DNA from 3 places in the Streptomyces sp. NPDC051582 genome. Region 2 is predicted to be linked to each of the others. Evidence: riboswitches for the same ligand, from Rfam matches in the RefSeq annotation. Region 2 holds a riboswitch; each other region holds the start of a gene.

Region 1 (3,264 bases), on a different contig from region 2:
CCGCCTCGTGCGCCGCGACCAGACGGCGGTCGCGGCCGGCTTCGGCATGTTGCGGCTCGCCGGCGCGCCCTCGCTGGGCTGGCTGGACGTGAAGACCTCCAGCGGCGTCGAGGTGCCCGCCATCGAGGCGGCCGTGGACGAGGAGCTCGCGCGGTTCGCCGCCGAGGGCCCCACGGCCGAGGAGATGGAGCGCGCCCAGGCGCAGCTGGAGCGGGAATGGCTGGACCGGCTGAGCACGGTGGCCGGGCGCGCCGACGAACTGTGCCGCTTCGCGGTGCTGTTCGGCGACCCGCAGCTGGCGCTGACCGCGGTGGGCCGCGTCCTCGACATCACCGCCGAGGAGGTGCAGGCCGTGGCCGCGGCCCGACTGCGCCCCGACAACCGCGCGGTGCTGGTGTACGAGCCGCTCCCGGCAGAAGCCGGCGAGAACGGTGAGAGCGACGAGAACGAAGGGGCGGAGCAGTGAGCGACACCGCAGCCGTCACGATGACCTTCCACCCGCAGCCGCAGGCCGGCCAGGCCCGGCCGTGGGCCTTCCCGGCCCCCGAGCGGGGCTCGCTGCCCAACGGCCTGACCGTGCTGCGCTGCCACCGGCCCGGCCAGCAGGTCGTCGCCGTCGAGGTCAACCTCGCCGCACCGCTGGACGCCGAGCCGCAAGGCCTGGACGGCGTGGCGACCATCATGGCCCGTGCGCTGTCCGAGGGCACGGACAAGCGCTCCGCCGAGGAGTTCGCGGCCGAGCTGGAGCGCTGCGGCGCCACGCTCGACGCGCACGCCGACCACCCGGGCCTGCGGGTCTCCCTGGAGGTCCCGGCCTCCCGTCTGAACAAGGCGCTCGGCCTGCTCGCCGAGGCGCTGCGCGCGCCGGCCTTCGCCGACAGCGAGGTCGACCGGCTGGTGCGCAACCGGCTCGACGAGATCCCGCACGAGCTGGCCAGCCCGCAGCGCCGGGCCGCCAAGGAGCTCTCCCGGCAGCTCTTCCCGCCGACCCTGCGGATGTCCCGGCCGCGCCAGGGCACCGAGGAGACGGTCGCCCGGATCGACTCCGCGGCCGTACGCGCCTTCTACGAGGCCCACGTACGTCCCGCCACCGCCACCGCGGTGGTCGTCGGCGACCTGACCGGCATCGACCTGGACGCCGTCCTGGGGGACACCCTGGGCGCCTGGACCGGCAATTCCGCCGAGCCGCTCCCGGTCCCCGCGGTCACCGCCGACGACACCGGCCGCGTGGTCATCGTGGACCGGCCCGGCGCGGTCCAGACGCAGCTGCTCATCGGCCGCATCGGGCCGGACCGTCACGAGCGGGTCTGGGCGGCGCAGGTGCTCGGCACGTACTGCCTGGGCGGCACCCTCACCTCGCGCCTGGACAAGGTGCTGCGCGAGGAGAAGGGCTACACGTACGGCGTGCGCGCCTTCGGCCAGGTGCTGCGCTCCACGGCCGACGGCAAGGGCGCCTCGATGCTCGCCATCAGCGGCTCGGTGGACACCCCCAACACCGGCCCGGCGCTCGACGACCTCTGGAAGGTGCTCCGCACCCTCGCGGAGGGCGGCCTGACCGACGCCGAACGGGACGTGGCGGTGCAGAACTTGGTGGGCGTGGCCCCGCTGAAGTTCGAGACGGCCGCGGCCGTCGCCGGCACGCTCGCCGACCAGGTCGAGCAGGAGCTCCCGGACGACTACCAGTCGCAGTTGTACGCGCAGCTGGCCCAAACCGGCACGGTGGAGGCGACGTCGGCCGTCCTGGCCGCGTTCCCGGTGGACCGCCTGGTCACGGTCCTGGTGGGCGACGCCGCGCAGATCGAGGAGCCGGTGCGGGCGCTGGGCATCGGCGAGGTCACCGTCGTCACCAACTGACGGACATTCCAAGGGGCTCCGGCGGCTTGTCCGCCGGGGCCCCTTTTGTCTGTTTCGCGGAGAGGTTGCTCGTATGGGGTGTGGCGTATGCAACAAAAACGCGTGGGTGTTTGGCGATTGACTGATGATCCGCCTAGCGTCGGCCGTGCTGTCCGTCAGTTGTACCCGCCGCACCCGCGGCACCGGGCAGCGATCGCCGAGTCCCCGTCAGGCGCGAGCCTGGGGAGCCGGGGACCCACATGTGTCCCTGGGGTGAATCGGACCGCCTCGCCAGAGGGGGCCCGTAGGAGACCTTCCTGCTCCGAACCCGTCAGCTAACCCGGTAGGCGAGAAGGAAGGAAAGGATCAACCCCTTCATGGCGTTTGGCAGTCGTGCCGCCGGTAAGCACCGTGGTTCCAGTCGTCTGAGCCGCAAGACCGCCGGTTACGCCGGCATAGCCGCCCTCGCCACCACCGGTGTCGTCGGCTCCCTCGCAGGCCCGGCGTTCGCCGCGTCGGACAAGGCCCCCTCCATGGAGGACACCGGCCTGAACGCCGTCGTGACCGCCGAGGACCTCCAGGGCCAGATCGAGGCCCAGGCCGACGCCCAGGAGCACGCGGCCGAGGCCGCGGCCCTCAAGGCGAAGGCGGAGGCCGACGCCAAGGCCCGCGCCGCCGAGGCCAAGCAGAAGGCCGAGGAGAAGGCGAAGGCCGAGCGCGAGGCCGCCGAGCGCGCCGCCCGCGAGGAGGAGCGCAAGCGCCTCAACACCTTCGTCGCCCCCGTCGACGGGTCCTACGTCAGCACCCAGTGGCACGCGGGCGGCGGCATGTGGTCCTCCGGCAGCCACACCGGCATCGACTTCCACGCGGCCTCCGGCACCACCGTGCACGCGGTCGGCACCGGCACCGTGGTCGAGGCCGGCTGGGGCGGCGCGTACGGCAACAACGTCGTCATCAAGCACGCCGACGGCACGTACACGCAGTACGGCCACATGTCCTCGCTGAGCGTCTCCGTCGGCGACCAGGTCACCGCCGGCCAGCAGATCGGCCTGTCGGGCTCCACCGGCAACTCCAGCGGCCCGCACCTGCACTTCGAGGCCCGTACCGGCGCCCAGTACGGCTCGGACATCGACCCGGTCGCGTACCTGCGCAGCCACGGCGTCGACGTCTGATCAGCGGCACCCCGCACTTCACCGAAGGCCCCGGCTCCCCGAGCCGGGGCCTTCGTGTTGGCCGTAAACGTCTGCTATTTTCGCCCGCGCTCGGAATTTATCGCCCGGTGCAATAGAGTCCCCGTAAGGCGGTCGGCAGTCGGAAATAGGCGGAGGTCCGGACTTGCGAATTCCTGCGCACGCGGTATGCACGGCAATCCGCGAAGACATCGTCACCGGCGTCTTCGAACCGGGCGCCCGGCTCACCGAGGAGCTGCTG
Region 2 (3,264 bases):
TAGCGGTCGGCGATGGCGCGCACGTGCGCGTTGTACGTCGCGATCTTGCCCCGCAGGTGCTTGAGGACCGGTACGCCGCGGGTGTCGAAGCCCGTGGTGATCATGATCTGGCCGACGGCCCCGGAGAGGTCGGCGACCGCCGCCTCGAACCGCTCCGCCGCGTCGTCCGGGTCGCTGCCGGGCCGGATGATGTCGTTGCCGCCCGCGCAGAAGCTCACCAGGTCCGGTGCGAGCTCCTTGGCCCGGGGGACCTGTTCGGCCACGACCTGGTCGAGGAGGCGCCCCCGCACGGCCAGGTTCGCGTACCGGAATTCGTTTTCCTCGCGCTGATCGGCCAGGAGTACGGCCAGCCGGTCCGCCCAGCCGAGAAAGGTCCCCCCGGGTCCCGGGTCCCCCACACCCTCGGTGAAGCTGTCCCCGATCGCCGCGTACGAGCCGATGGTCTTGAGTGTCGTCTTCGTCGCTGCCACGAGAACACATCTTTCACCCCGGCGCGTGACCTACGCCACCGTAGGCAGGGGTTGACGGACCGTGATCTATACCACCTGTTCGGTACGGAATAACAGCGCGTGAGGCCGGGACCCCCCTCGGGTCCCGGCCTCACGCGTCCGGCTGCCTCTCCGACGGCGGGAGCCGTCAGATGCTCACGCCCTTCGAGCGGAGGTAGGCCAGCGGGTCGATGTCCGAGCCGTAGGACGGCCCGGTGCGGATCTCGAAGTGCAGGTGCGGGCCGGTGGAGTTGCCCGTGGAGCCGGACAGGCCGATGGTCTGGCCGCCGGCGACGCTCTGGCCGACCGAGACGGAGAGCTGGGACAGGTGGCCGTACTGCGAGTACTTGCCGTCCGCGTGCCGGATGACGACCTCGTTGCCGTACGCACCGCCCCAGCCCGCGGAGACCACGGTGCCCGCGCCGACGGCTCGGACCGTGGTGCCGGAGCTCGCGACGAAGTCGACACCGGTGTGGTAGCCGCTGGACCACATGGCGCCGGGGGTCTTGTACTGGGTGGAGATGCCGCCACCGCCGACGGGTGCGACGAAGCCGGCGGCGCTGACCGCGGCGCCGGCCGACGTGGCGGGGGCGCTCTTCCCGGCGGCCTCGGCGGTCCCGGCGGCGGGGGCCTTTGCCACGGGGGCCTTCTCTTGCGCCGCGGAGTGCGAGGACTTCTTCGCCGGGGCCGGCGCCGGCTTCTCCGCCGGAGCCGGAGCCCGCTCGGCCGCGGCCGGAGCGCCGCCCTTGGCCGCGAGGGTCAGCTTCAGCCCGGGGTGGATCAGCGAGGGGTCGCTGCCGACGGCCTCGCGGTTGTCGGCGTACAGCTGCTGCCAGCCGCCCGAGAGGTGGCGGTCCTGGGCGATCTTGGAGAGGTAGTCCCCCGGCACGACGGTGTAGACGGCCGAAGCGGCGGGCGAACCCTGCTCGACGGCGGCGGGCGCGGCGACGAGGGCCGCCGGAAGCCGCGGGGCCTGCACGGGGGCCGCGGCGGGCGCCCCGGCCGGGGCGGCCTGGGCGCCGGCGGCGCCCAGCAGCGGCAGCGCGAGGGCCGCACCGCCGGTGCCCGCGACGGCGAAGCCGCGCGCCATGGAACGGGACTTGGGACGTCGGTGCTTACCCTTTGCAGGCATGGCGAATTCCTCTCCGTCGCCTGCGAGGTGAGCTGTCGGGTTCGGACTGGAGATGTCCGGCCGCCCATGAACCGAACATGAACGGCTTCACCCCGAGCTGTTCGGATGCGAAAGATCCGAAACAGCGGCCTACCTGGTTCCCCCGCTCCTGCCGCGCGCGTGAATAGTCGGGTGCGGTTTCCGGACGGCGGCAGGATTCGGCGGTCCATCCGGATCGATCGCGAAGGTAATCGAGCCCCGCCGCACGGAACAAGCCGCGATTTTCTGACGGATTCACAGAACGGGGAATCCGAAGGAATTCCGGTCACCCTCCGTCCATTCCCCCGCGCCAACAACCGCCCCGGCCGGGCCATTCGCCTTTGACGATCAGGCACTCACGGTCACCGTATGATCTGGCTCACGGAGCTGCACCCGATCTCGCCTCCGGTTATGGCAAGTTGGTCCCAAATAGCGTAATTCGGACAGACCACGACGACGCGGAGGAGTTCCCGTGACCCAGCAGATACCCCGGCCCGCGCTGACGGAGCCCGTACCGGAGCCCGAACTCGCGGGAGTGCGCAACTTCCGTGACGTGGGCGGCTTGCCGACGACCGACGGTCGGAGGGTCAAGCCGGGAAAACTGTTCCGTAGCGGACATCTGGCACATGCCACCGAAACCGATGCAGAATTCCTCGCATCGCTCGGTCTGCACACCATCTTCGACTTCCGCAACAATGCCGACCACGCCCTGGAAGGGCTCGACGTGGAGCTCCCCGGCGTACGGAACCTCAACATCCCGCTGTCGGATCCGGCCGACGGCAAGGAGTTCTGGAAGATGGTCCGCGACGGCGGCCTCGAACAGCTCCGCGGGCTCCTCGGCGAGGGCAGGGCCGCCGACCGGATGACCAACTCCTACCGCGCGATGATCGAGAACCGCACCCCCGAGCACAGCCGGGTCGTGCACGCCCTCGCCGAGGACAGCGTCCCCGCGCTCATGCACTGCGCCGCCGGCAAGGACCGGGCCGGCCTGTCGATCGCCGTCACCCTGCTCGCGCTCGGCGTCGAGCGCACGGCGATCCTGGCGGACTACCTGGAGTCCAACGCCCCGCACCGCCGCTACCGGGTGCGCCGCGGCAGCGAGGCGCCCGAGGCCCGCTCCCCCGAGGTGATGGAGCTGCTCGCGCCGCTGTTCGACGCCCGCGCGGAGTACCTGACGGCCGCCTTCGACGCCATCGACACGCACTGGGGCGGGGTCGACCGGTACCTCGCCGAAGGGCTCGGACTCGCCCCCGAGACCCTCGGCCGGCTGCGGGACCGGCTGCTCGACTGAGAGCCGGCCCCGCCGTGGAGCGGGCCGTCAGCCGCCGCCGACGGCCTGCTTCACCAGCGTCCTGCCGAAGTCCCACATCAGGCCGCCCCCGCCGTGCGCCTCGTCCATGACCTCCCGGAAGGCCCCGACGAACCGGTCGACGTCCCGCTCGTCCACGATCAGCGGCGGGATGAGCTTGATCACTTCCAGGTGGTCGCCCGACACCTGGGTCAGGATCCGGTGCTTCTGCAGCAGCGGCACCACGACCATCTGCGCGAACAACCCCTTGCGGGCCGCCTGGAGCATGGTCCACCGGCTCCGCAGCCCGAGCGAGGACGGCCGCCCGAACTCGATGC
Region 3 (3,264 bases), on a different contig from region 2:
CGCTGGGCCATCTCGACGGCGTCGAGGGTCTCGGTCAGCGAACCGATCTGGTTCACCTTCACGAGCAGGGCGTTCGCGGAGCCCTCCTCGATGCCGCGGGCCAGGCGCTCCGGGTTGGTGACGAAGAGGTCGTCGCCGACGATCTGGACCTTGGTGCCCAGCTTGTCGGTGAGGGTCTTCCAGCCGGCCCAGTCGTCCTCGTACAGCGGGTCCTCGATGGAGACCATCGGGTACGCGGAGACGAGCTCCTCGTAGTACTCGGTCATCTCGGCGGCCGAGCGGGACTGGCCCTCGAACTCGTACTTGCCGTCCTTGTAGAACTCGGACGCGGCGACGTCGAGCGCGAGCGCGATGTCCTTGCCCGGGACGTAGCCGGCCTGCTTGATGGCCTCGACGATGAGGTCGAGCGCGGCGCGGTTGGACTCCAGGTTCGGGGCGAAGCCGCCCTCGTCGCCCAGGCCGGTGGAGAGGCCCTTGGTGTGCAGGACCTTCTTGAGGGTGTGGTAGACCTCGGCACCCCAGCGCAGCGCCTCGGAGAAGGACTCCGCGCCGATGGGCGCGATCATGAACTCCTGGATGTCCACGTTGGAGTCGGCGTGCGAACCGCCGTTGAGGATGTTCATCATCGGAACGGGCAGCAGGTGCGCGTTCGGGCCGCCGAGGTAGCGGAACAGCGGGAGGTCCGAGGCCTCGGACGCGGCGTGCGCGACGGCGAGGGAGACGCCGAGGATGGCGTTGGCGCCGAGCGAGCCCTTGTTGTCGGTGGCGTCCAGGTCGAACATGGCCTGGTCGATCAGGCGCTGCTCGGTGGCGTCGTAGCCGACGAGCTCCGGGCCGATCTGCTCGATGACCGCGAGGACGGCCTTCTCGACACCCTTGCCCATGTAACGGTTGGGGTCACCGTCACGGAGCTCAATGGCCTCGAAGGCACCGGTGGAGGCGCCGGACGGAACTGCAGCACGGCCGGTGCTGCCATCGTCGAGGCCCACCTCGACCTCGACCGTGGGGTTGCCTCGGGAGTCCAGGATTTCCCGGGCTACGACGACGTCGATGGACGGCACGAGCATCTCCTTCTGGGATGTGACGCTGGGTGTGCGGTGGCATGTCGGGCCGTGGGATGGCCCCGCCGACTAGAGCCTAACCGCCTCCGGGCACTCGGCCGGCCGACCGCCCGCCCCCTGGGACGAAAAAGGGCCCGAATACCCGCCTTCCGGTACATAGGACCCTGGACCGCGGGCGCGAACGCCGCCGCCCGGCGCGTGAGGGGAAGACGCGCCGGGCGGTCGGGCTGCCGCGGCGCCGCACGGGCGGCCGCGGTCGTCACTGCGGGATTCAGCTGAGCTTGAGCATCTGACCCGGGAAGATGAGGTCGGCGTCCGAGACGATGTCCTTGTTGAGCTCGAAGAGCTTCTCCCAGCCGCCCTTGACGCCGTTGGCCTCGGCGATGGTGCCCAGGGTGTCGCCCGGCTTGACCTCGTACGAGCCGTTGCCGGTCTTCACGACCGGGGCCTCGGCACGCTCGGAGCGGGTGACCGGCGCGGAGCTCTCGCGCGTGGTCTCCTTCTTCGGCTCGGTCTTCTTCGGCTGGGTCTTCTTGGTCTCGGTCTTCGTTTCCGTCTTCTTCGGGGTGTCGGTCGCGCCACCACCGTTGTAAGCGGAGCTGGAGAGGCCCTTGCCGCAGACCGGCCAGGCGCCCTTGCCCTGGCCCTTGAGGACCTTCTCGGCGATGGCTATCTGCTGCGACTTGGAGGCCTGGTTGGCCTGCGAGGCGTACGACTTGCCGCCGTACGCGGCCCACGTGGAGGACGAGAACTGCAGGCCGCCGTAGTAGCCGTTGCCCGTGTTGATGGACCAGTTGCCGCCGGACTCGCAGCTCGCGACGGCGTCCCACTGGGAGGCCGTGGCGGCGGAGGCCGAGCCGGCCGCCATCAGGGGGGCGGCGACGGCGACACCGGCGACACCGGCGAGCGTGACGATGCGGGCGGCCTTGCCGGCGCGACGGTGCTTTCCCTTGCCGGAAATCAGCATGGAGTTCTCCTCACCGACGCCTACGAGGTGAGCTGTCGGGTTCGGGCTGATGAGTGCCCGGCCGTGCGGTGTGGCGCACGACTTAACCCCTAGCCGTTCCCTCGCCGTCTCTCAACGGCCGGTCCCGGCGCCTACCTTGGTTCCCCCGCTCCTGCCTTCGGCGCTTGACGCGACGACTGTTCCCCCCGTCCGCCGGCAGGATTCGGCGATGCGGTCGAAGGAGCCCGCGGTGGCGGGCGACTCAGAAGGTAGACAGGTCTCTCCCCGATGTTCAACGAGGAACACCGGGGAGAAACGGGCCCTACTTGCGCCCTCCTTGCGGGCGTTTGCGCAGGTGAGGGCGGGGTTTGCGGAAGGCTCCAGGCGGGACACGCCAGTTGACCGGAAGAGACACATGTCTCACTTGCAGATAACGGACATTCAGCCTTTTCCGGGTGTCCGAAGTGCCGCTATTTCTAACTTAGATCCAGATTCTGACCGGGCTTGATCAGATTGGCGTCATCGCCGATGACCAGCTCGTTGGCCTGGTAGAGCGCGTTCCAGCCGCCCTTGACCCCCTTGGCAGAAGCGATGGTTGCCAGACTGTCGCCCGCCTGAACCGTGTACGAGGGATCCGACGCCGCGTCAGGCGTGGCGGGCACCTCAAGCGCGGGCGTACCACGGTGCTTGCCGCTACCGGAGGGGTCCGGGATGCCGGCCGGGTCGGTCGTGGCACCCGGGACGCCCGGGGTGCCCGGGGCCGAGGGGGAGGCGGGGGCGCTCGGGTCGGCCGGGGTGACCGGAGCGGTCGGATCCGGGCTGCCCGGCGTGGTCGGGGTGCCCGTCGAGGGGGCCGTCGGGTCGGTGGGCGCCGTCGGGGTGCCCGGGGACGTCGTCGGGTCGCCCGGGAGCACCGGGGCGCTCGGCGAAGTGGACGGCAGGTCCGGGTCGGGCATGACGGGCAGTCCGCTGTTCGGCGCGAGCGGCGCCGGCGGAAGGGTGAAGACCGGGGTCGCAGTCGGGGTCGGGGCGCCGAAGTCCTGCGGCTTCGCACCGGAACCGCCGGCCGGGACCGAGTCGTCGGGGCGCGAGGGGCTCGGGGTGACCGGGCCGAGCGTGCCGGGCAGGCCCGGGTCCACGGCGGCCGCGGGGCCCTGCCGGGTCAGTCCGGCCGTCTCCGAGCAGTGCCCGAAGGCCTCGGGGCCCTGGGCGCCCAGTACGCGCTCGGCGACGGCTATCTGCTGCGAGCGGCTCGCG

The links. A riboswitch is a leader RNA that binds a small molecule or an ion and turns the genes downstream of it on or off. The one in region 2 is predicted to bind cyclic di-AMP.
Positions count from the first base shown of each region.
Region 1: it holds a riboswitch for cyclic di-AMP, as region 2 does, so the genes downstream of both, AB0M92_RS25850 (M23 family metallopeptidase) here and AB0M92_RS11940 (LysM peptidoglycan-binding domain-containing M23 family metallopeptidase) in region 2, are expected to answer to the same signal.
Region 3: it holds a riboswitch for cyclic di-AMP, as region 2 does, so the genes downstream of both, AB0M92_RS03485 (transglycosylase family protein) here and AB0M92_RS11940 (LysM peptidoglycan-binding domain-containing M23 family metallopeptidase) in region 2, are expected to answer to the same signal.

Region 1 is NZ_JBFAZJ010000021.1:129,321-132,584, forward strand. Features, by position in the region: gene AB0M92_RS25840 (pitrilysin family protein) at 1-466, shown strand, start outside; gene AB0M92_RS25845 (pitrilysin family protein) at 487-1,854, shown strand; cyclic di-AMP (ydaO/yuaA leader) riboswitch at 2,039-2,197, shown strand; gene AB0M92_RS25850 (M23 family metallopeptidase) at 2,211-3,005, shown strand; gene AB0M92_RS25855 (GntR family transcriptional regulator) at 3,169-3,264, shown strand, end outside.
Region 2 is NZ_JBFAZJ010000007.1:62,768-66,031, reverse strand. Features, by position in the region: gene AB0M92_RS11945 (SGNH/GDSL hydrolase family protein) at 1-470, opposite strand, end outside; gene AB0M92_RS11940 (LysM peptidoglycan-binding domain-containing M23 family metallopeptidase) at 637-1,620, opposite strand; cyclic di-AMP (ydaO/yuaA leader) riboswitch at 1,625-1,833, opposite strand; gene AB0M92_RS11935 (tyrosine-protein phosphatase) at 2,111-2,929, shown strand; gene AB0M92_RS11930 (aspartate aminotransferase family protein) at 2,957-3,264, opposite strand, start outside.
Region 3 is NZ_JBFAZJ010000002.1:79,728-82,991, forward strand. Features, by position in the region: gene eno (phosphopyruvate hydratase) at 1-1,067, opposite strand, end outside; gene AB0M92_RS03485 (transglycosylase family protein) at 1,333-2,028, opposite strand; cyclic di-AMP (ydaO/yuaA leader) riboswitch at 2,031-2,201, opposite strand; gene AB0M92_RS03490 (transglycosylase family protein) at 2,484-3,264, opposite strand, start outside.